Regions from separate parts of the Ralstonia mannitolilytica genome, predicted to be linked through region 2. Evidence: predicted binding sites of a transcription regulator. Region 2 holds the regulator's gene; each other region holds the start of a gene.

Evidence for each region. Region 2 encodes HrcA, which represses chaperone genes, less so after heat shock. Its sites were predicted from a motif close to TTAGCACTCNNNNNNNNNGAGTGCTAA; they were not measured.
Region 1: a site for HrcA is predicted at 4,751-4,777, ahead of rpoH (RNA polymerase sigma factor RpoH). Genes of this name have one in related genera too.
Region 3: a site for HrcA is predicted at 2,365-2,391, ahead of groES (co-chaperone GroES). Genes of this name have one in related genera too.

Annotation. Positions count from the first base shown of each region.
Region 1 is NZ_CP010799.1:1,008,438-1,016,451, forward strand. Features, by position in the region: gene TK49_RS04870 (SURF1 family protein) at 1-292, shown strand, start outside; gene TK49_RS04875 (SCO family protein) at 345-992, shown strand; gene TK49_RS04880 (COX15/CtaA family protein) at 996-2,087, shown strand; gene cyoE (heme o synthase) at 2,097-3,038, shown strand; gene TK49_RS04890 (SCO family protein) at 3,108-3,710, shown strand; gene rpoH (RNA polymerase sigma factor RpoH) at 3,787-4,707, opposite strand; gene TK49_RS04900 (sensor domain-containing diguanylate cyclase) at 4,907-7,825, opposite strand.
Region 2 is NZ_CP010799.1:3,432,379-3,440,392, forward strand. Features, by position in the region: gene hutU (urocanate hydratase) at 1-623, opposite strand, end outside; gene hutC (histidine utilization repressor) at 779-1,492, shown strand; gene TK49_RS16195 (ABC transporter permease subunit) at 1,505-2,374, opposite strand; gene TK49_RS16200 (taurine ABC transporter ATP-binding protein) at 2,371-3,162, opposite strand; gene tauA (taurine ABC transporter substrate-binding protein) at 3,159-4,220, opposite strand; gene hrcA (heat-inducible transcriptional repressor HrcA) at 4,399-5,457, opposite strand; gene TK49_RS16215 (NAD kinase) at 5,568-6,506, shown strand; gene recN (DNA repair protein RecN) at 6,646-8,014, shown strand, end outside.
Region 3 is NZ_CP010799.1:1,521,707-1,529,720, forward strand. Features, by position in the region: gene TK49_RS07240 (GMC family oxidoreductase) at 1-400, opposite strand, end outside; gene TK49_RS07245 (gluconate 2-dehydrogenase subunit 3 family protein) at 397-1,245, opposite strand; gene TK49_RS07250 (hypothetical protein) at 1,389-1,727, shown strand; gene groES (co-chaperone GroES) at 2,485-2,775, shown strand; gene groL (chaperonin GroEL) at 2,868-4,511, shown strand; gene TK49_RS07265 (YjgN family protein) at 4,722-5,798, shown strand; gene TK49_RS07270 (M48 family metallopeptidase) at 5,817-6,902, shown strand; gene TK49_RS07275 (GtrA family protein) at 6,918-7,364, opposite strand; gene TK49_RS07280 (glycosyltransferase family 2 protein) at 7,382-8,014, opposite strand, start outside.

The sequences.
Region 1 (8,014 bases), 1.1 Mb from region 2:
CCTGGGCGGAAAGGACGCCGCGGATGAAGCCGGCCAGCGACTTAGGCAGAATATCGACCTCGACGCGTTCGCGCGCGAAATCGGCATGCCGCTGCAACCGTTCGTGGTACAGCAGGAATCCGACGCGCAGGACGGCCTGGCGCGCGATTGGCCGCGCGCCGACCTGGGCGCCGACCGCAATTACGGCTACGCATTCCAGTGGTTTGCAATGGCCGCTGGGGTGCTGGGGCTGATGGTCTTCTACGGCGTGCGACGCTATCGTCGCTTGGCGGGCGCTTCAGAGCCCGCGTGAATACGAACTCGCGTTGCGGCTTAGTGCCGCAGCCACATGGATTGGGAATCACATGGTGAATCAGGAAACCGCGCCGGGCACGCTCGAAGCCCCCGCCGACCCGCGCATCGACGCACGCACACGCCGGGGCCGCTTGATGATGCTGTTCCTGCTGCTGGTGTGTGCGTCCCCGGTGATTGCGTCGTACCTCGCCTATTACGTCTTTACGCCCGCCGGCGGCAAGGCGGCGTATGGCACGCTGGTCGACCCGCAGCGCCCGATCCCGGCCAACCTCATGGTGCAGGACGAGCACGGCGCCGAAGTGCCGCTCGCGAGCCTCAAGGGCAAGTGGCTGATGGTGTCGGTGGACGGCAGCGCCTGCGACGACAACTGCGCGCGCAAGCTCTTCACCATGCGCCAGCTGCGCATCGGCCAAGGGCCGGACCGCGACCGCATCGTTCCCGTCTGGCTCGTCACCGACCGCGGCGACATCGACCCGCGCCTCGTCCAGGCCTACAACGACGACTACGCCGCCGTGCGCTTCCTGCGGGCGCCCCAGTTGCCCGGGAACTGGCTGACCGATGGCAAGACATTGCCCGCCGATCATCTCTTCTTGGTGGACCCGCTTGGCAACCTGATGATGCAGTTCCCGAAGGATCCCGACCCGAAAAAGGTCCGCGGGGACCTCACGCGTCTGCTCAAGTATTCGCGCATCGGATAAGCCATGCTGTTGCAACTCGCTTCCATCGGCATCCTGATCGCGCTGATCCCGCTGTGCTACGTGCTGGTCAAGGGTGACCGCAACAAGTATCGCAAGCTGGTGTGGATCACGGCGTTCCTGACGCTGGACCTGATCATGTTCGGCAGCTTCACGCGGCTGACCGATTCGGGCCTCGGCTGCCCGGACTGGCCCGGCTGCTACGGCACGTCCAACCCGTTCCACGCGCGCGACGACATCCATGCTGCGCAGCTTGCGATGCCCAGCGGCCCCGTCACGTGGATGAAGGCGTGGATCGAGATGACGCACCGCTACTTTGCGATGGCGGTGGGCGTGCTGATCATCACGCTGGTCGTGGTGGCATGGGTCAAGCGCCGGGAGTTGAAGCAATCTCCGTGGTATGCGACGGCCGTGCTCGCGCTGGTGTGCGTGCAGGGCGCATTCGGCGCGTGGACCGTCACGCTGAAGCTGCAGCCGGCGATTGTGGTGACGCACCTGCTGCTGGGCATGTCGCTGCTCGCGTTGCTCATCTGGCTCGGCTGCAAGAACGATGCGCCGCGCCAGGTGGACGAGCGTGCCGCTTCACTGCGCGCGGCGGCCGTCGCCGGCCTCGTGCTGCTGATCGTGCAGATCGCGCTGGGCGGCTGGGTCAGTACGAACTATGCGGTGCTCGCCTGTACCGACTTCCCGCTGTGCAACGGCCAGTGGGTCCCGCCGATGGATTTTGCGCACGGCTTCACATTCTGGCGCCAGCTCGGCCGTACCGCCGGCGGTGAGTTCATTTCCCACGATGCGCTTGTCGCCATCCACTGGACGCACCGCGTGTTTGCCGTGGTCGTGCTGAGCTACCTGGTGTGGTTAGGGCTTCGTGCGCGGCGTATCGACGGCATGGGCCGCGTGGCGACCGTGCTGCTCATCGTACTGGCGGTGCAGCTTGGCACCGGCCTATCGAACATCGTGCTTGGGTGGCCGTTGCTGGCTGCCGTGGCGCACAACGGTGGAGCAGCGATGCTGCTGCTGCTGATGGTGCGCCTGCATTACCTGATCGGGCTCGCGCGGGCGCGCGTGCCAATGCCTGCGGCAGTGGCCGCCGTGTGACCGTTTCCCATGAATACCGTGGCTTCTCCCTCGACTTCCACTCAACTCCCCGGCTGGCGACATACCGCGGCGCAGTACGCAGCCCTGACCAAGCCGCGCGTCACGCAGCTCGCCGTGTTCTGCGCCGTCATCGGCATGTTCCTGGCCACGCCGGGCATGGTGCCGTGGCCGGTGCTCATTGGCGGCGCGGTCGGCATCTGGCTGTTTGCCGGTGCCGCCTTCGCGATCAACTGCCTGGTCGAGCGCAAGATCGACGCGATGATGCGCCGTACGGCCTGGCGCCCGTCGGCCAGCGGCGAGCTGGGCACGCGGCAGATCCTGGTGTTCTCGGTGGTGCTGGGCGGTGCAGGTATGTGGACGCTGCACGTGTTCGCCAACGACCTGACGATGTGGCTGACCTTCGCCACCTTCATCGGCTACGCGATCATCTATACGTTGCTGCTCAAGCCGGCCACGCCGCAGAACATCGTGATCGGGGGCCTGTCCGGTGCGATGCCGCCGGCGCTGGGCTGGGCCGCGGTCGCCAACAGCGTGCCGGCCGAGGCGTGGATCCTGGTGCTGATCATCTTCACCTGGACGCCGCCGCACTTCTGGGCGCTGGCGTTGTACCGCCGCGCCGACTACGCCAAGTCCGGCCTGCCGATGCTACCGATCACCCACGGCGAGAAATACACGCTGCTGCACATCCTGCTGTACACGCTGATCATGATCGCCGCGACCATCCTCCCGTTCGTGTATGGCATGAGCGGCTACATCTACCTCGGGACGGCGCTGCTGCTCGGCTTCGGCTTTCTCGCCTATGCGTGGCGCATGTACCGCAATTACTCCGATGCGCTGGCGCAGAAGACCTTCCGCTATTCGATCGTGTATCTCTCCATCCTGTTTGCCGCGCTGCTGGTGGACCACTACTTCAAGTTCGGCCCCACCCTGACGCCGGGCGCGACGCTGTGACGCATGCCCACATCGGCAAGTGAGTGCCGCAGGCGTTACGCTAGGCGGCCTCCTTTCAACCTGACGACCATGCTTTCGTTCCGACCATTCCGTGCCACGCTGTTTGCCGTGCTTGCAACGGCCGTGCTGGCCCTGGCCGCGTGCACCGACAAGCCGGCCTTCAAGAATCTGGACATCACCGGCTCCAAGAGCTTCGGCACCGATTTCTCGCTCACCGACCACACCGGCAAGCGCCGCACGCTGCAGGACTTCCGGGGCAAGGTCGTCGTGATGTTCTTCGGCTACACGCACTGCCCCGACGTGTGCCCGACCACGCTGGCCGAACTGCGCGCCGTGATGGATACCCTCGGCAAGGAGGCCGACCGCGTGCAGGTGCTGTTCGTGACCGTCGACCCCGAGCGCGACACGCAGGACCTGCTGGCCAAGTACGTGCCGGCGTTCGACCCGCGTTTCATCGGTCTGCGCCCCGCCAACGAGGCCGAGCTGCAGAAGGTCGCGAAAGACTTCAAGGTGTACTACAGCAAGGTGCCCGGCAGCTCGCCGGACAACTACACGATGGACCACACCGCGGGCAGCTACATGTTCGATCCGAAGGGCAACCTGCGGTTGTTCATCAAGCACGGCCAGGGCCCCGAGCCGATCGCGCACGACATCAAGCTGCTGCTCGACTGATCCGCACAGCCGCCGCAGGTGCCCAAAGAAAAAGCCCGCCAAGTCTGGCGGGCTTTCTTATGGCTGGAAGCGGCAATTACGCAAAGGCCTGCAGGGCGCCCTTCATCTTTTTCATCGCTGCGGCTTCGATCTGGCGGATGCGCTCGGCCGAAACGCCGAACTCGTCTGCCAACTCGTGCAGCGTGGCGCCGCCCGATCCATCGTCGTTCACGTTCAGCCAGCGCGCTTCGATGATGCGGCGGCTGCGGTCGTCGAGCTTGGCCAGCGCCGTCTCGATGCCTTCGCTTTGCAGGCGGTCGTGGCTGCGCGCTTCGATCACGCGGGTCGGCTCGTTGTGCGTGTCGGCGAGGTAGGCGATCGGAGCGAACGACTCTTCGCCGTCATCCATCTGGCCTTCCAGCGCGATGTCGCCGCCCGAGAGGCGCGTTTCCATCTCGCGTACCTCGGCGCCCTTGACGTTCAGCTCGGCGGCCACGGCGTCGATCTCGTCGGACGTGAACGTCGCCTGCGCGTCCTGCTTGTGGCTGCGCAGATTGAAGAACAGCTTGCGCTGCGCTTTGGTGGTGGCCACCTTGACCATGCGCCAGTTCTTCAGGATGTACTCGTGCATCTCGGCCTTGATCCAGTGCATTGCGTACGAAACGAGACGCACGCCCTGGTCAGGATCGAAGCGCTTGACGGCCTTCATCAGGCCGATGTTGCCTTCCTGAATCAGGTCGGCATGCGGCAGGCCGTAGCCCAGGTACTGACGGGCGATCGACACCACCAGGCGCAGGTGCGAGAGCACCAGGCGGCGGGCGGAATCGAGATTGCCGGTGGCGCGATAGTCGCGCGCGAGCTGTTGTTCTTCTTCGGCAGACAGCATCGGCACCCGGTTGACGCTCTGGATGTAGGCGTCGATGTTGCCCAGGTTGCCGGGGAACGCCAGCGCCCACGCGTTGGCCGACGGCTGCGTGGCGATGGCGGAAGCGGTGTTCACGGGAATGATTGCGTTCACTCAGGACTCCTGTCGAAATCCAGTGGAGGTTTGGAGAGGCATGTTAGCACTCCAACCGGATGAGTGCTAATAGGACTTTTTTGAGCGGTTGATAGTTCCCGTAAATTAGAAGATTTGCTCCGATAGTGTGATGTTTGCGCCGCAGCAAATTGGGCGGCGCACCCTGTCATAGACCGGCAATCGGGCCATCGGTTCGCGGCTAGGCTGCCGTGTCACGGCCACGTGACTTGGCCCAGTACAGGCCTTGGTCCGCCTCACGCAACGCGGCGTCCGGGTCGCTTATTTCGGGCCCCGGGCAGGCCACGCCGATGCTCGCGGTGACGTGCACCACCATGTCGCCGGGGAGGTGAATCGGGGGGCGGATCGCGTTGATGGCCTTCTGTGCCGTGTGCAACGCATCCTCGGGCGCGTCGATGGGGTCGAGAAGGATGATGAATTCGTCACCTGCGAGTCGGGCCACCGTGTCCGTGCGGCGCACGGCACGCTGCAGCCGCTGGGCGACCTCCACGAGGACCGCATCGCCGGCGGCGTGGCCGTAGGTGTCATTGATGCGCTTGAAGTGGTCGACGTCGAGATACAGCACGCCCAGCGATGCGGGCACGCGGTGGCGGCGTTTCAGCGCCGCCCGCAGGCGTTCGTACAGTTCGTAGCGGTTGGGCAGGCCGGTGAGGGCATCGAAGCGCGCCATGCGCGAGAGCTCCATCTCGCTGCGCTTGGCTTCGGTCACGTCCTGGACGAACGCGTAGATGCCGTAGCGCCCGTCGGCGGTCTCGGCCGCGTCTGGCACAAGCTGCCCGCGGAAGTGTCGCGTGGGGCTGCGCGTCCCGCTCGCGTGCGCCTTTTCGTACCACGGCGCGGTGATCTCGAACTCGACCGGCTCGCCGCGCACCGCGCGCTGCAGATAGGGCGCCAGCAGGGCATACGTGCCCGGTGTGAAAACCTGCTCGGCCGGCTGGCCGCAGACCTCCTCCGGCGTGCGCTGCAGCCAGCGCGCGTGTGTGACGTTGCAGAACGTGAAGATTCCATGCGGATCGATGTACGAGACGAGCAGCGGCGCGTTGTCGAGCACCAGCTTGAGCGCGCGTTCGCTGCGCGCCAGGGCCTGCTCGGCCGTGGTGCGTGCGGTCAGATCCTGCAGGATCGAGAAGTAGCCGCGCAGCATGCCGCGGTCGTCGTAATCGGGGGAGTAGTGGCCGCTCAGGTAGCGCGGCACGCCGGTGCGCATGGACGTGATCTCGAACTGCACCGGATAACCGGCCAGCACCTCGGCCATGTACGGCAGCAGCGCGCGGTAGTCCTCTGGCGTGTAGATATCGCTGACGTGGCGTTCAAGCAGTGCCTCTTCGGTGCAGTCGAACGCTTCGAGCATCGTACGGCTGGCAAAGCGCAGGATGCCGTCGGGATCGACGTAGCTCAGCTGCGCCGGCACGTTGTCGGCCACCAGGCGCAGTTGTTCGCGGCTTGCGCGCAGCGCGTCGCGGCGGCGCTCGAGGTCTTCGTTGGCCGTGCGCAGCGCGCGCTCCGAAGCGGCGAGCCTGTTGGCAAATGGCCGCACCGTCAGACGGATCACCAGCACGCTGCCCAGCATCACGCACACCATGAGCGCTGCCAGCCGCTCGAATTGCGCGCGCATGGGTGCGTAGAGTTCCGCGCTCGCGATCTTGCTGATCAATGCCAGGCCGGTATGACCGATGGGCGTATAGCTGAACGAGGTCGGCATGCCGTGGATGTCCTGCCATTGGCCGTAGCCCGCCTGGCCTGCCAGTGCCAGGCGCGACGGCAGCGGCCGACGGTCCACCGTCAGGGCCGGCAGCTCGAAGACGTACGCATCAAAGCGCTGCGGAAAAGACATCGCCCGGCCACGCGCATCCAGCCCTGACATAGCGAAGGTTTCCGTCGTGCCGGCATCGCGCACGCCGGCGTAGCGGGCCGTCATTTTGGCCAGCGGCTGCTCGGCGACCAGCCAGCCGATGTGCGCGCCATCGGCCATGACGGGCGTTTCGGTGCGCATCGCAAAACCGTGTACCCATTGCAGCGAAACGCGCTCCGGGGCCAGCCCCACGTGCAGCGGTATCGACAGTTCCGGACCGCGCACCGGCGCACCGAGGCTGACTACGCCGTCGCCGCCGAGGGTGCGCAACTGGAGGTATGAATAGCCTTGGTCGCGATACGCCTGCAACGCGGTGGCGCCGCGCAGGCGCGCCGCGGTGTCGGCTGGATGGCGCAGTGCCTCCTGGACATGCGTCGCCGCCGCGATGAGGCGCGGACTTTCGGCGCGCAAGGTGAGCACCTGATCCAGTTCCTGTGCATAGCTGCCGAGCGCCCGTGCCCGCGTCATGCCAAACATCACGCTGGCGCTGTCGACCTGGATGATGAACGCCGTGATCGTGGCGCCAAGCCCCGCCAGCATCACGCAGGTGCCGCTGATCCACACGATGGTGTCTTCCGGCGACAGTCGCATGCGCAGCAGCCCCGGATTCCGCGCCAGCGCCACGCACAGCACGCCCGTCACCACCACGAGCGTACAGACCGCGGCCACGTCCGATGCGCGCCAGCGCAGCCATGCGGGGTAAAGGTACTCCAGCGCCATCGCACGGCCCAGCAGGTCGACCGCGCAAAGCAGCATCGCCACGCCGATGAGGCCCCACAGCCATCGCGTGCGACGGGCCCGCCGCAGTGTGGGGACGAGGTTCAGTGCCATGGCCGATGCCGCCAGCGCCAGCGCGTGGCTCGGATGCATGCCGCCGATCCAGCCAGTCACCCATTGCCGATCGAGCCATGCATGCAGCCCCGGAAAATCGAGCGAGACGGGCCAGCCCGTGACCACCTCCGCCAGGCGCAACCCGCACAGCACCACAACGGCACCGCTCAAGAGTCGCGCTGCCGGGTCTGCCCATCGCGCGCCCGGCTGCACCGTGCCAGCGACGAGCGCGCCCAGCCCCGTACCGAGCAGCGTCAGATACAGTCCCGTGGCAAACACCATCAGCAGTTGGTCGGTGCCCAGCTTCACCGCCCACGGCCAATGCTGCAGCCAGCCCGCCATCAGGGTCAGGCCGACAAGAACGAGGAGAACGCCGATGCCGCCGGCAATGGCGACAAGCGGCCGGCGAGAAACCATGGAGGTGACGCGTGAGCGGAGCTGTGGCAGGACGGATGTCTTCTAACCGGAAGAACGGCGAAAAACGGCGCCGCTTGAGGGGGGCGCGCCCATCAAGCCCCCTGCCCGGCCATGCCTGCCTCCGGATGTGCTTTGACAGCAACGCCATGCGGTGCCCAGCGCACGTGCCATCGCCGCTCCACAAGTTGG
Region 2 (8,014 bases):
CACTCGATGTTCAGCGACACGGCGCCGGCCAGCGTGGCGGCCAGGGGCTGGGCGCCGCCCATGCCGCCCAGGCCGGCGGTCAGGATCCACTTGCCGGCCAGCTTGCCGTCGTAATGTTGGCGGCCGGCTTCGGCAAACGTCTCGTACGTGCCTTGCACGATGCCCTGGCTGCCGATGTAGATCCAGCTGCCGGCAGTCATCTGGCCGTACATGAACAGGCCCTTGCGATCCAGCTCGTTGAAGTGTGCCCAGTTCGCCCACTTGGGCACGAGGTTGGAGTTGGCGATCAAGACACGCGGCGCATCGGGGTGGGTCTTGAACACGCCCACCGGCTTGCCCGATTGCACGAGCAGCGATTCGTCGTCGTTCAGCTCGCGCAGCGTTTCCAGGATCTTGTCGAAGCAGGCCCAGTCGCGCGCGGCGCGGCCGATGCCGCCATACACGACGAGGTGCTTGGGGTTCTCGGCCACATCCGGGTCGAGGTTGTTCTGCAGCATCCGGTAAGCCGCTTCGGTCAGCCAGCTCTTGCAGTGCAGCTCGGTGCCGCGCGGGGCGCGGATCTCCCGCGAAGCGTCGTAGCGCGGGTCGTTGGTCAGGTGGACAGCGTCGATGGGGGCGTTCATGTGAGGTCTCCTGCAAACTCCAAAGGCATGCCGCACATCCTATGTTGTATATACAAATAAAGCAAGAGAACTTTACAACCTGGTGGCAAACCCCGATCATGGCTGCCATGCCTCCATCACATCGGTCCGCCATGCCGCGCCCCAAGGTCGCCCCCATGTCACAAGACGCACCCGCCAGCACCCCTGCCTTCCAGCGCATCAAGGAAGACATCCTGTTCCGCATTCGCAGCGGGGAATGGAAAGAGGGCGAGATGATTCCCGCTGAAGTCGCGCTCGCGCAGACGTTTGGCGTCTCGCGCATGACGGTCAACCGCGCGCTGCGCGAGCTGACCGCCGAGCAGATCCTCACGCGCGTGCAGGGGCTCGGGACGTTCGTCGCGCAGCAGAAGTACCAGGCGACGCTGGTGGCGATCCGCAACATCGCCGAGGAAATTGCCGCGCGCGGCCACCGGCACCGCGCCGAGCTGCATCAGCTCGAACGTGCGCGCGCCAATGAAGCGATGGCCGCGGCGTTCGGCGTGTCCACCGGGACGCTGCTGTTCCATTCCCTGATCGTGCACTTTGAAAACGACGTGCCGATCCAGGCGGAAGACCGCTGGGTGAATGCCGCGCTGGCGCCCGAGTACATGGAGCAGGATTTCACGCAGACCACGCCCAACGCCTACCTGATGCGGGCCGCACCGCTGCAGGGCGTGGAATACGGCATCGAGGCGCGCCTGCCCCCGCGCGAGATCGCCGAGATGCTCCACATGGACGCGCGCGAGCCGTGCCTGATGCTGCGGCGCAAGACGCTTTCCCAGGGCCAGGTCGCCTCGGTGGCGACCATGTGGCACCCGGGCGGGCGGTATCAGTTCACGGGGAGTTTCTGAGGCCTGGGCGGCCTAGGTGCGGCCCTTCCAGGGCACCACGCGTGCTTCGATGGCGCGCATGGCAAGGTCGAACGCCCACGCAATCGCACCGATGAGGACGATGCCCATCACCACGAGGTCGGTGCGCAGAAAGCTCGACGCGTTGAGCACCATCTGCCCGAGGCCCACCGTGGCGGCTACCATCTCGGCGGCCACCAGCGTGGTCCAGCCGAACCCGATGGCGATGCGCAAGCCGGTCAGGATCTCGGGCAGCGCCGCCGGCAGGATCACGTGGCGCACCACTTGCGTGAAGCTTGCGCCGAGCGCATATGCGGCGTTGATCTGCTCAAGCGTGGCGCTGCGTACGCCGGCACGCGCGGCCATGGCAATCGGTGCGAAGCAGGCAAGATAGATGACGACAATCTTCGCCCGCTCATCAATGCCCAGCCAGATGACCACGAGCGGCAGGTATGCCAGCGGCGGCAGCGGGCGATAAAACTCGATGGGCGGATCCAGTAAGCCGCGCGCGGTGCGGGAAACGCCCATCGCGAGGCCGATCGGTATGGCCGTCACGGCAGCCAGCGCAAACGCGCCGAAGACGCGCAGCGCGCTCCAGCCCAGATGCGACGCCAGCGGCTGGCCGCCTTGAATATCGCCATGCCAGGCATCGATGAACGCGCGCCCGACGGCCTGCGGTGAAGGCAGGAACAACGGCGGCACCCAATGGAAGGTGGTTGCCGCCCACCAGAGCACGACCAACGCCGTCACCGACAACACACTGAGCCGCAATGCGCTGCCCTCGCCCGGCAGACGATAGCCGCGCAGCCTGTGCGCCGGCCTGCTCGAAGGCGGCGCTGCAACGACGGAGGCACGCTCCAGCACGGGAGTTTCGAGCGCGCTCATGCGAGCAGCTCCTCGGGGGCATGGTGGATCAGCGCCAATACACGCTCGCGCCAGGCAATGAATTCCGGCGACGATTTCACCGCGCGGGCGTCGCCGCCTCCCAGCGCCTGTCGAGAGAACGGCAGATCGAATGTCTGCACGATGCGGCCCGGCGATGGCGACATCACGATCAGGCGCGTCGCCAGGAACAGCGCCTCCTCCACGTCGTGCGTGATGAAGAAAACGGTCGTGCCGGTGCGCTGCCAGACATCGAGCACCAGCGTCTGCATGGTCTCGCGCGTCAACGCGTCGAGCGCGCCCATCGGTTCGTCCATCAGCAGAACGCGGGGCTCCGTCGCCAGCGCGCGGGCGATGCCGACACGCTGCTGCATGCCGCCGGACAAGGCATACACCGGCGACGCGGCATGCGCTTCCAACCCGACCAGCCGCAGCAGCTTCAGCGCCCGCGCATGCCGCGTCCTGCGATCGACACCGCGCAGCTTCAGGCCGAGGGCCACGTTGTCGCGCACGTTCAGCCACGGCATCAGGCCGTAGCGTTGGAAGACCACGCCGCGCTCGGCCCCCGGTCCATCGACCTCGCGCCCGTCGAGCAGAATCTGCCCGGCCGTGGGCGCAACGAAGCCGGCCAGGCAGTTCAGCAGCGTCGTCTTCCCGCATCCCGACGCGCCGAGCGCGACGACGAATTCGCCAGCCTGGATCGACAGGTCCACGCCGCCGAGCGCCTGCGTCGTGCGGCCTTGCGCATCGGAGTAGTCGACACGCAGGCCGCGTACTTCAATGCGGCTCATCGCGCTGCCGTCGCCACGGCCTTCGCCCCACCGGCGACGCGCTGCACGAAACGCGCATCGACAACCGGGCCGTAATCCGGCAGCACGGCCTGGATCGTGCCCTGCGTCTTCAGGAACTGCGCGGTGGCCAACAGCGATTGCGCCGCGCCCGATTGCGCGCCGCCGCCCAGCCACCGGTTAGACGCCTGTTCCGCCGCATCCGGGAACGCATACAGCGCCAGGCTTGCCGGCACGTCAGCGGCCGTCGCGCCAGAAGTCTTGGCCACTGCCGCCACTTGTGGCGAAGTGGCCGTCCACGCTGCCTTGTTGTCACGATAGGCCGCATCGGCCTTGGCCAGCACCTCGACGAACTTGGCGAGGAAGTCGGCATGGTCGCGCGCGAACTTGCGGTCGGCCACGAAGCCGTCGAAGGTGGACTTGCCGGTGGCGGCGGCGATCCTGCCGGAGGTGGTCAGCACCGTGCCGGTCTTCTTTACCTTGGCGAGCACCGGATCCCAGATGAACGCGGCATCGACGTCGCCCCGATCCCACGCGGCCGACAACTCCTGCGGCCGCAGGTTGACGACCTTCACATCGCGCGGGTCCAGGCCGGCCTGCTGCAGCGCCACCAGGGCGTGGAAATGCGACGTCGACACATACGGCACGCCCAGCGTCTTGCCCTTCAGGTCGGCCACGCGCGAGACGCCGCTGCCGTTGCGCGCGACCAGCGCCTCGGCGTCGTTGATGTTGTCGAGAATCCAGAACAGCGACAGGCCAACGCCCTGCGACACGCCGGCTGCAATCGGGCTCGATCCCGCCTCGCCAATCTGCACCGAGCCCGCCGCAATGGCGCGCACGACATCCGCGCCGCTGGCGAGCTGGCGGTAGGTCACCTTGTAGCCGGTGGCGCGCTCCACTTCGCCGGTGGCCTGGGCGTAGCGCCACGGCAGCACCATGTCCTGATACGCGATGACGACCTCGCGCTCGGCCGCACGCGCCGGGGCGGCGCCGAGCAAGGTCAACGAAACGGCCGCGGACAGCGCCGCGGCAAGCCAACGGAAACGGGAAGAACCAGCCATGAAAGACTCCGGCAGAAGAGAACCGCGCACATGCGCCGGAGTCGATTGTGTGAGACGGCAGACCGCGCTGTCGTCGAAGAAAATCGGCTGAGCTTATGCCTCTGGCTAAGAAGCCGCTTCAGGGCCGTTCTTGGCAGGCGTGCAGCCGCGGACGGTCCAGCCCTGCAGCACCTCCGAATCAATACTGGCTGAGCGTGCTGGACAGCAGCTTGGCCGTGATGTCCACGATCGGGATCACGCGCTCGTACGCCATGCGCATCGGCCCGATCACGCCCAGCGTGCCGACGATCTTGCCGTCCACCTCGTACGGCGCGGTGATGACGGCCATGTCTTCGTGCGGCACGAGGCTGCTCTCGCCGCCGATGAAGATCTGCACGCCTTCCGCGCGGCTGGACACATCCAGCAGCTGCAGCAGGCCGGTCTTCTGCTCGAACACGGCGAACAGGCGGCGCAGCTTGTCCATCGAAGACGACAGGTCTTCCACATCGAGCAGCTTGCGCTCGCCCGAGATGACCACCGGGTCCTCTTCCGACACGGCGCTGCTGCCGGCTTCCACCGCCGCCTGCATCAGCGTGGTCATGTCGGCCTGCAGCGCGGACAGCTCGCCGCGCAGGCGTTCGCGCACGGCATCGAAGGTCATGCCGCCGTAATGCGCATTGATGTAGTTGGCCGCCTCCACGAGCTGCGACGGCGTGTACGGCGTCTCGGTATGGATGATGCGGTTCTGCACGTCGCCCTCGGGCGTGACGACGATCAGGAGGATGCGCGTCTCCGACAGGCGCAGGAATTCGATCTGCCGGAACGCATGCGTGCGGCGCGGCGTCATCACGATGCCGGCAAACTGCGAGAGGTTGGAGAGCGTCTGCGCGGCCGCCGCAATCACCCGCTGTGACGATTCGGAGCCATGCGAGGCGAGCTGCGCACGCACCTGCTCGGCAATCGCGCCCGCCATCTGCTGTGCCATGCGGTCTTGCGAGCTGAGCACATCCAGCGGACTGGCCGTCAGCATGGTGTCGACGAAGAGCCGGTAGCCCCGCGGCGTGGGCACCCGCCCGGCCGAGGTGTGCGGGCTGGCGATGAAGCCCATTTCCTCCAGGTCGGCCATCACATTGCGGATGGTGGCCGGCGACAGATCAAGCCCCGAATACTTCGACAAGGTGCGCGAGCCGACAGGCTGGCCCTCGGCGATATACCGTTCGATCAGGGTCTTGAGAAGGATGGTGGCGCGCTTGTCCATGATTCTCCAATTTTACGCAAAATCGCCCCCAGACAACCGGTGACGTTGGCGTTTCCCGCCAAACTTCCTCAGACGTGGCGGGGGTCATATCGATATGGTGTAATGCGCGCATGTCGATTCCCCCGTCCGCCGTGGCCCCGCAAGCTCCCGCCGCCTCGCCCGCCTCCCCGTTCAAGACCGTCGCGCTGGTCGGCCGGTATTCGGCCGCCAACATCGCCGGGCCGCTCATGGAGCTGGCGTCATGCATTGCGGCGCGCGGGCATGACATCGTGTTCGAGCGCGATACGGCACTCAACATCGGCGTCCAGGACTACCCTGCCCTGCCGCCCGAACAGATGGCGCGCCAGGCCGACGTGGCGGTGGTACTGGGCGGCGACGGCACGCTGCTGGGCATCGGCCGCCACCTGGCCGGGGCGAACGTGCCCGTGATCGGCGTCAACCACGGGCGGCTCGGCTTTATGACCGACATCCCGTTCGAAGACGTCCACACCGTGCTGCCCGACATGCTGTCCGGTCGCTACGAGGCGGAAATCCGCACGCTGCTGCAGGCCCAGGTCGTGCGCGACGACGACATCATCTTCTCGGCGCTGGCGTTCAATGACGTGGTGGTCAACCGTTCGGGCTTCTCCGGCATGGTGGAGCTCGCCGTGTCGGTCGATGGCTTCTTCATGTACAACCAGCGTTCGGACGGCCTGATCGTCTCCACGCCCACCGGCTCGACCGCCTATGCGCTGTCCGCCGGCGGGCCGATCCTGCATCCGGCACTCTCGGGGCTGGTGCTGGTGCCGATCGCGCCGCACTCGCTGTCGAACCGGCCGATCGTCATTCCGCACGATGCCGAGGTCGTCATCCAGGTGACGAGCGGGCGCGACGCCAGCGTCAACTTCGACATGCAGTCGCTGACGTCGCTGCTGCCCGGCGACCGCATCGTGGTGCGCCGCTCCGAGCGCACCGTGCAATTGCTGCACCCGGTCGGCTACAACTACTACGCCACGCTGCGCAAGAAGCTGCACTGGCACGAGTATCCGACCGAAGACAACCGTCTTTAAGACCTGCCCATGATCCTGCTGCGCGGACCGATCCTGAACATGCCATGCTCGCCGTACCCTTGTACGGCAGCGTCGTTCACTTCACCGTCGGCCGCTCGCTACGGGTCCTGAGCCGGTTCCAGCCACAACCCTTCCCGCCATGCTGCGCAGTCTCACCATCCGCGATTTCGTCATCGTCCATGCGCTGGATCTCGACCTGGCCGACGGCTTTACCGTCTTTACCGGCGAGACGGGCGCGGGCAAGTCCATCCTGATCGACGCCCTGGCCCTGACCCTGGGTGAGCGCGCCGATGCCGCCGTGGTGCGCGAGGGCGCGCCACGCGCCGACATCACCGCCGCGTTTGACGTGCAGCCCCACGTGGCCGCGTGGCTCGAGGCGCACGAGCTTCATGATGACGACGGCATGATCCTGCTGCGCCGCACCGTCGATGCCGCCGGCCGCAGCAAGGCGTTCATCAACGGCGCGGCCGTCACGCTAGCGCAGTTGCGCGAGGTGGGGGAGCAGCTCGTCGATATCCATGGTCAGCACGCGCATCAGCTGCTGCTCAAGACCGACGCGCAGCGCAGCCTGCTTGACGCCCACGCCGGCCTCGAAGACGACGTGCGCGCGGTGAGCGAACGCTATCGCGCCTGGCAGACCGTGGTGCGCCAGCGCGAAGCGGCCGAGCAGCAATCGCGCGAAGCGCAACTCGAACGCGAGCGCATCGAATGGCAGGTCAATGAGCTGCAGAAGCTCGCCCCGCAACCCGGCGAGTGGGAAGACGTGCAGGCCGAGCACCATCGCCTGTCGCACGCGGCAAGCCTGATCGAGGGCACGCGGGCGGCGCTCGATGGCCTGTCGGAATCGGAAGACGCGGTGCTCACGCAGCTCGGCGCGACGCTGCATACGCTGCGCGAGCTCGCCGAGATCGACCCGTCCCTCGCCGACGTGCTGGCGGCGCTGGAGCCGGCCGAGGTGCAGATCCAGGAAGCCGTGCATACGCTTGCCCGCTACGCCGATCGCGCCGAACTCGACCCGGAGCGGCTCGCGGAAGTCGATGCGCGCATGCAGGCGCTGCACACCATGGCGCGCAAGTACCGCGTGGCGCCCGAGACCCTGCCTGCGGAGCTCGCAGACCGCGAGGCACAGCTCGCTGCGCTGCAGGCCGCCGCAGACCTCGACGCGCTGCAGGCGCAGGAAGCCCAGGCCCGCGCCGCCTACATGGAAGTCGCACAGGCGCTGTCACGCGCCCGCACCAAGGCCGCGCGTGAACTGGCCGAGGCGGTGACCGGCGCCATGCAGGGCCTGTCGATGGCCGGCGGGCGTTTCGACATCGCGCTGCATGCCCTCGAACATGGCGGTGCGGCAGGGCTGGAGCAGGTGGAATTCCTCGTCGCCGGGCATGCAGGCGTGTCGCCGCGGCCGCTGGCGAAGGTCGCGTCGGGGGGCGAACTGGCGCGTATCAGCCTGGCCATCTCGGTGATTGCCAGCGAGGCCAGCCCGACGCCGACGCTCATCTTCGATGAGG
Region 3 (8,014 bases), 1.6 Mb from region 2:
CGAAGATGTGCTCGCCGTAACGCTGGCGGTAGTGGCTGCGCAGTTTGAGATCGGTCGGGTCGAACCGGTAGTACGCGCCGGACCAGTGGTTGCCCGCGCCGCCCAGATGCGTGGCCGGATATGCAAACTGCCAGCGGCGCATCGGCAGCGCCACCTGGTCGGTGCGGTTGCGGAAGGTGAAGGTTTCGGTGGCCGTGTCCTGGTGCAGCGCATGCCGGCGCGCGTACTTCAGTTCGTCATGGATGGCCGGTGCCTGGAAGTCCGGCGACGGCCAGCGCGGCTGCCCGCGTTCGAGCACAACCACGCGCGAGGCGCGGGCGGCCATCTCCTTGCCGATGATGGCGCCCGTCCACCCGCCACCGATGATGACGGCATCCACTGCTGGCAGCGTCTTGCTCATTCGCCACCCCCGTTGGCGGCCGGCTGGCTGCGGCATACCGCGTTGCCGGCGAGCGCAACGAAGGCCACGGGCTGCGCCTGCACCTGGGACTGCGGTGGCGGCATGGCATGCCCATGCGCCGTGGCGATCGGCACGGGCGGCCGCGTGTAGGGCACGTTGTGGCGCTCGATGTCGTTGGCAAAGCTGGCCATCGCACCCGGAAAGCCGACGAGCTTCCAGCCGACCATGTTGCGGTTGCCGCCGTAGACGGGGTCCGAGAAGAAACCTTCGATGGCGCCGTCAAGCAACGCCTGGAAGAACACCGCGCTCGGCACGGCGCCCAGGTCGAGCTTGCCGGCTTCGGCCTCGCGCAGCATGGCGTCCTGCGTGGCGACATCGAGCTGCGCGAAGCGCCGGCCGCCATAGCGGCTTGCACACACCCGGTCCAGCCCGGCAAGCCCGAGGCGATAGCATTCGGCCGGCGTGAGCGCCAGCTGGTAGCCCTGTTCCGGCGTGCCTTGCTGGAAGGGACCGTGTCGATAGAAATTGGCGCCCTGCCCGAACGTGCCCGCCAGTTGCCGGTCGAGAAACGTCGTCACGCCGGCTTCCTTGGCGCCGGGGCCGAGTTCATCCGCCGGAATCAGCCGCGCGACGATCGCATCGACTGCCGCACGCTCGTCGACGTTGAAGAAGAGACTCACGTGTTCCGCCGCATCGGAGCCTGGCGTGGATGCGGCGGACTGCCCAGGCGATGGCCTGGTTGTGGGCGGATGCTGCGCGTCGGCAAACACCGCCGTCGAGACCGGAAGCGTGATGCCCAGGGCCTTCAGCAAGCGGCGTCGAACCGGTTTGAAGTCGTCGTCCATGTCTGCGCTCCGTGTTGCGGGGTCTTTGCTTCCCGCACGCGCGGGGCCGCGCAGCGTTGCAGCAAGAAGCGTGACAACGCCGCGCGCGAGCGGCACGCCGGGCACGCGCACTGCTTGTGTGCCGGCACGACATGGAGGCCGACATGCGCACGATGCAGCCAACACGGAAGGCAGCCGCCTTGTGGCTCGCGCTCTTGTGCGGCGTGGACGCAGCATTCGCGCAGGTACCGCCGGCGCCGGGGGCCGCCTCCGCGCCCCTTGCTGCGTCGGACGCACAGGCCACGCATGGCAAGCGCGGGCCGCGCACGCATCCAAAGGACGCTCGGCTGCCCACTGCGGCAGCGCCTTCCTCAACGGATGGCGCCGGCACCTCTGCAGGCTCGCGCGGCTCCGGTGGAAGCGACGGCCTGCCGGGTACCGGCGCTGCAGCCGGATCGGGCGGCTCGGCCGACATGCGCGGTGAGCCCGTGCGCAAGCCATGATGGGAAGACGACGTGGAGCCACGGTCCAGTCCGTTTCGCTACGCGAATCGCACCGTGAAAGACGCCCACGTCGGCGCTGCCGCACCAACGGCAGCCGGGCGTAGCAACCTGCACAGCAATCCTTAGAGAGACTGTCGCGCAAGCGACGGTCCGATTTCGTTCGCTTGTGGTCTTCATGGCGGGCCGGGCGGGGAGACCTTCGGGTCCGCCGGTCGTTCTCTAAGGGCCGGTTTGCTACCCGCGCCGTCAGGCCCGCCACCCCGTGTAGCAACCAGATGGGGAGCCTCCGATCCAACTTGGAGAGGCCGACATGCCATCTGTCAAAAGCGGGCACCGCCCCGTGTCGTACCCGTCTCCCCTGGCATCACCACCCAGCCCCCGCGCCCACGTCATCCGACACAGGCAGGCTCACCAAGAACCGCACCGACCTGAACGGCGCCATCGCGGCACAGGCGTATCTCCCTGGCGGCCTGTCAGACGTACAGGCCGTTTATGTGGCTGTCCGCAGTGGGCCGGAAGCGGCAGCCGGTCTTCGAGGGAAGGGGGCGCGGACGGGGGAGAGTTCAAGGTTGAGTGAATCTCGCCAAACACCCCGGGCAATCCCCGTTCTTGAAATCGTCATACCCCATCCCTATAATTAGCACTCGCCGGGCAGGAGTGCTAACAATGGGCTCCGGCCCCCGATGCTTTCCCGATGCGCCGCGCTTGTGCGGCGCGTTTTTGTGAATAAACACTCACTTTGCATTGAGGAGTTTGTATGAACCTGCGTCCTTTGCATGATCGCGTGATCGTGAAGCGCCTGGACAACGAGACGAAGACCGCTTCCGGCATCGTCATCCCCGACGCCGCCGCAGAAAAGCCGGATCAAGGCGAAGTGCTGGCCGTCGGCCCGGGCAAGAAAGACGACAAGGGCAATGCGATCGCGCTGGATGTGAAGGTCGGCGACCGCGTGCTGTTCGGCAAGTACGCCGGCCAGACCGTCAAGGTGGATGGCCAGGAAGTGCTGGTCATGCGTGAAGAAGACATCATGGCCGTGGTGGCAAAGTAAGCGTGCGCTCGGTCGCAACGGCTTACCAGTAAACGGTTTTCCTTGCTCGCACAACGGTGCGGGCAACACCCAAGATTTCGGAGATTCTCAAGATGGCAGCTAAAGACGTAGTGTTCGGCGATGCCGCACGTGCCAAGATGGTCGAAGGCGTGAACATTCTCGCCAACGCCGTGAAGGTGACCCTGGGCCCGAAGGGCCGCAACGTGGTGCTGGAGCGCAGCTTCGGTGGCCCGACCGTGACCAAGGACGGTGTGTCGGTCGCCAAGGAAATCGAGCTGAAGGACAAGCTGCAGAACATGGGCGCGCAAATGGTCAAGGAAGTCGCTTCCAAGACCAGCGACAACGCCGGTGACGGCACCACCACCGCAACGGTGCTGGCCCAGTCGATCGTGCGCGAAGGCATGAAGTACGTTGCCGCCGGCATGAACCCGATGGACCTGAAGCGCGGCATCGACAAGGCCGTGGCAGCCGCCGTCGAAGAGCTGAAGAAGATCAGCAAGCCGACGACGACCAGCAAGGAAATCGCCCAGGTTGGCGCCATCTCGGCTAACAGCGACGAATCCATCGGCCAGCGCATCGCTGAAGCCATGGACAAGGTCGGCAAGGAAGGCGTGATCACCGTGGAAGACGGCAAGTCGCTGGCCGACGAGCTGGACGTCGTGGAAGGCATGCAGTTCGACCGCGGCTACCTGTCGCCGTACTTCATCAACAACCCGGAAAAGCAGGTTGTCCAGCTGGACAACCCGTTCGTGCTGCTGTTCGACAAGAAGATCAGCAACATCCGCGACCTGCTGCCGGTGCTCGAGCAAGTGGCCAAGGCCGGCCGTCCGCTGCTGATCATCGCTGAAGACGTCGAAGGCGAAGCCCTGGCAACGCTGGTGGTGAACAACATCCGTGGCATCCTGAAGACCGCTGCCGTCAAGGCTCCGGGCTTCGGCGACCGCCGCAAGGCCATGCTGGAAGACATCGCCATCCTGACGGGCGGCCAGGTCATCGCTGAAGAAGTCGGCCTGACGCTGGAAAAGGCAACCCTGAACGACCTGGGCCAAGCCAAGCGCGTCGAAATCGGCAAGGAAAACACCACGATCATCGACGGTGCCGGCGATGCCAAGAACATCGAAGCGCGCGTCAAGCAAGTGCGTGCCCAGATCGAAGAGGCGACCTCGGACTACGACCGTGAGAAGCTGCAAGAGCGCGTGGCCAAGCTGGCTGGCGGTGTTGCCGTGATCAAGGTTGGCGCTGCCACCGAAGTCGAAATGAAGGAAAAGAAGGCCCGCGTGGAAGACGCGCTGCACGCTACGCGCGCTGCCGTGGAAGAAGGCATCGTGGCTGGCGGCGGTGTTGCGCTGCTGCGTGCCCGCGCTGCCATCTCGAACCTGCAAGGCGACAACGCTGACCAGAACGCCGGCATCAAGATCGTGCTGCGCGCGATGGAAGAGCCGCTGCGCCAGATCGTCACCAACGCTGGCGAAGAAGCGTCGGTCGTGGTGGCGAAGGTCATCGAAGGCAAGGGCAACTACGGCTACAACGCCGCCACCGGCGAGTACGGCGACCTGGTCGAAATGGGCGTGCTGGACCCGACCAAGGTGACCCGCACCGCGCTGCAGAACGCCGCTTCGGTTGCATCGCTGATGCTGACGACGGACTGCGCCGTGTCCGAACTGCCGAAGGACGATGCAGCTCCGGCAATGCCGGGCGGCATGGGTGGCATGGGCGGCATGGACGGCATGATGTAATTTGCCTGTCCGGCAGACCGGCCCGACCGCTGGATCTTCCGGTGGTCGTTCCAGACAAGAACCCCGTGGGTGCGAGCCCGCGGGGTTTTTTGTTGCCCGCGCGCCGGCGCTTTGTTAAGGCGCTGTTAACGGTGCCGGGCGGCCGGTTCGCTACAATCGGCCCACCCGTGGCCAAGCGGGACATCACAACAACTCAGGGAAGGGAACAAGATGAACGACATCGCCAGCGAGTCCGTCCTGGGCAGCGCGCCCGCTCCGGCAGTCCCGCGGCCGCTGCGCCTGCGCTTTATCGGCAGCGGTTCGGAATACTTCCGCATCTGGATCGTCAACCTGCTGCTGACCATCGTCACGCTGGGCATCTACTCGGCCTGGGCCAAGGTACGCACGCTGCAGTATTTCTATCGCAACACGCAACTGGCAGGGTCGAGCTTTGATTACCACGGCAGCCCGATCGCCATTCTCAAGGGCCGGGCGATCATCTTCGTGCTGGCGTTGGCGTTCAATGTGCTGAGCCATTCATCGCCGGTGCTGGGCTTGGTGTTCCTCGTCTTGCTGGCGGCGGTGTTCCCGTGGCTGCTGGTGCGCTCGCTGCGGTTCCGCATGGCCAACTCGAGCTATCGCGGCCTGCGCTTTGCCTTTGCGGGCAAGGATGCCGAGGGCTACATGGTGTTCCTGGTGTGGCCGATCCTGAGTGTGTTCTCGCTGTATCTGCTGGCGCCGCTGGCGCATCAGCGCTTCAAGCGCTATCAGCACAAGAACACGCGCTTCGGCACCACGCCGTTTGATTTTTCCGGCACGCCGGGCAACTTCTACGGCGTGTACCTGCGCACGTTCGGCCTGGCGGTGCTCGCACTTGTGGTGGCATTTGGCGTCCTGCTGCTGCTGGGTGTCTCGGTCGGCAAGGGGCATGGCAGCGCCGGCCGTATCCTCGCCATCGGGCTGACGGTCGTGCTGACCTACGCGGCGATGCTGTTTCTCACCCCGTACTTCATGTCGCGCCTGCAGAACGTGGTGTGGAACCACACGACGCTGGGTGCGCACCGTTTCCAGAGCCAGGTGGGCGCAGCGAAGCTGTTCTGGATTTTCATCTCGAACGCCGTGCTGACCGTGATCACCGTCGGGCTGTTCACGCCGTTTGCACGCGTACGCACGCTGCGCTACAAGCTCGATTCGGTGACGATGCTGGCGGCCGGTTCGCTCGATACCTTTGTCGCCGGCGAGACCGCCAAGGTCGGCGCGCTGGGCGACGCCGCCGTGGATTGGTACGACATCGACATCGCCCTGTAACCGCGCAAGGCCCCGCCCGTGATTCTCGCCACCTACTTTGACGGCCGCACCTCGCGCGCGCAACCAGTGCGCCTCGCCGTCGAGGCGGGCGAGGCGGTGCTGTTCGACCCCGAGGGCACGCCATTGCGCCGTGCGCCGCTTTCCACGCTGCGGGTGTCGGAGCGCGTCAAGCATGCGCCGCGCCTGATCACGTTTGCCGACGGGGCCTTCTGCGAGATCGGCGACGCGGCCGAACAGGCGGCGCTCAATGCGCTGCTGCATCGCACGGGATATCACGAAGGCTGGGTGGTGCTGGCGCAGAACAGCTGGAAGCTTGCTCTGGGTGCGCTCGTGGCCATGATTCTGGTGCTCGTGCTGGGCTACCGGTACGGCCTGCCGTGGGGCGCCAAGGTGGTGGCGAACCTCGTGCCGCAACGTGTGGAGACGCAGCTCGGGCACGGCACGCTGCGGGCGCTGGACGAGCGCTGGCTCGAGCCGAGCAAGCTGCCGGCAGCGCAGCAGCAGCGCATCCGCGCGCGCTTTGCCGCACTGCGCACGCCGCACGAGGCCACGCACACCTACAACATCGTGTTCCGCGACGCGGGCAAGCTGGGCGCGAACGCCTTCGCGCTGCCCGGCGGCGACATCATCTTGACCGACGCCCTGGTGACGCTGGTGGGCGAGGGCGATGGTCTCACCGGTGTGCTGGCGCATGAGGCGGGCCACGTGGAGTACCGCCACGGGCTGCGTCAGCTGATCCAGTCATCGGCGATCGGCGCCACGGCGGCGCTGCTGTTTGGCGATGTGTCCAGCATTCTGGCCGGCGTGCCGGCGGCGATGCTCACCCTGCGCTACTCCCGCGACTACGAGCGTGACGCCGATCGCTACGCCGCCAGGATGCTGCAGGAGAACGGCCTGTCCGTCGGTGCGTTTGCCGACGTGCTGCAGGCACTCGAAGACACGCACGCCGGCACGCGCAAGGCGCATGCCAACAAGAAGCGCGATGCGGCCCGCGATGACGACGCCTCGGCGTTCTTCTCGTCGCATCCGCTCACGCGCGAGCGCATCGAGACGCTGCGGCGTTTTGATCGGACGCATGGTGCCAGCGACGGCGAGGCCGACTGACGCACCGGCGTGCCTTCAGCGGAACGTCCAGCACCGGTGCAGCACGAAGGTCAACGGCGGCACTGTCGCCAGGATGGCCGTCAGCCCGATCCAGTAGCTTTGGCCCAGCGTCTGGGCCGTCCAAGAGATCGCCAGCGTCAACGCGAGGCCCAGCAGCGAAACGGCGTAGAAGCGCAGGAAATTGGCGCCGCCCGGCTTGGCCGAAAAGCTCCACAGCGCATTGAGCAGGTAGGAGCACACATTGGCGCACACAAATGCCACGCCATTGGCTGTCACCTGAGACGCCGACACTCCGTTGATGAGCGCGGTGGCGATCGCCACGTGCACGCCGGTGGCCACCACGCCCGACACCCCAAAACGGAAGATGCGCATCAGCATGGCCGGATCCGGCAGCCAATGCGCCAGAGGCGGCGGCAGCCTGCCAGCCAATGCGGCCATGACGCTGGATTCGGTTTGTCGCATGATGTGGCTCCGTTGCTTCAGCGGCGCGTGGCGTGGCTGCGTTGGCGTTCGCCTTGCGGCTGGCGTGTGCGCGCGCTGGCAATCGGGATGACCTGCCGGCTGCCATTGCCGGGGACGCGGCTGCGCGGCCGGCGCTCCTGGTAGCGGCGTTTGACGAGATAGATCGGTCGGCCCTTCGCTTCATCGTAAATGCGGCCGACGTATTCGCCGATCATGCCCAGGCCGATCATCTGCAGGCCGCCGAAGAACAGCATCAGCGATAGCTCCGAGGCGTAACCTGGGACCACCACACCGAAGAGCATCGTGCGCACGATGATGAAGGCGCCGTAGCAGAACGCCAGCGCGGCCACGAGTGCGCCAAGGTACGTCCAGCTGCGCAGCGGCAGCGTGCTGAAGCTCGTGATGCCTTCAAGCGCGAAATTCCACAGGCGCCAGCCGGAAAACTTTGACGTCCCCGCGCTGCGTTTCTCACGTTCGTACTGGACGATCACGGTGCTGAAGCCCACCCAGGCGAACAGGCCTTTCATGAAGCGATGCCGCTCGGGCAACTGCTTGAGGGCATTCACCACGGCGCGGTCCATCAGGCGGAAGTCGCCGACGTTCTCCGGCAGCTTCAGGTCGGAGAGGCGGTTGTGGATGCGGTAGTACGC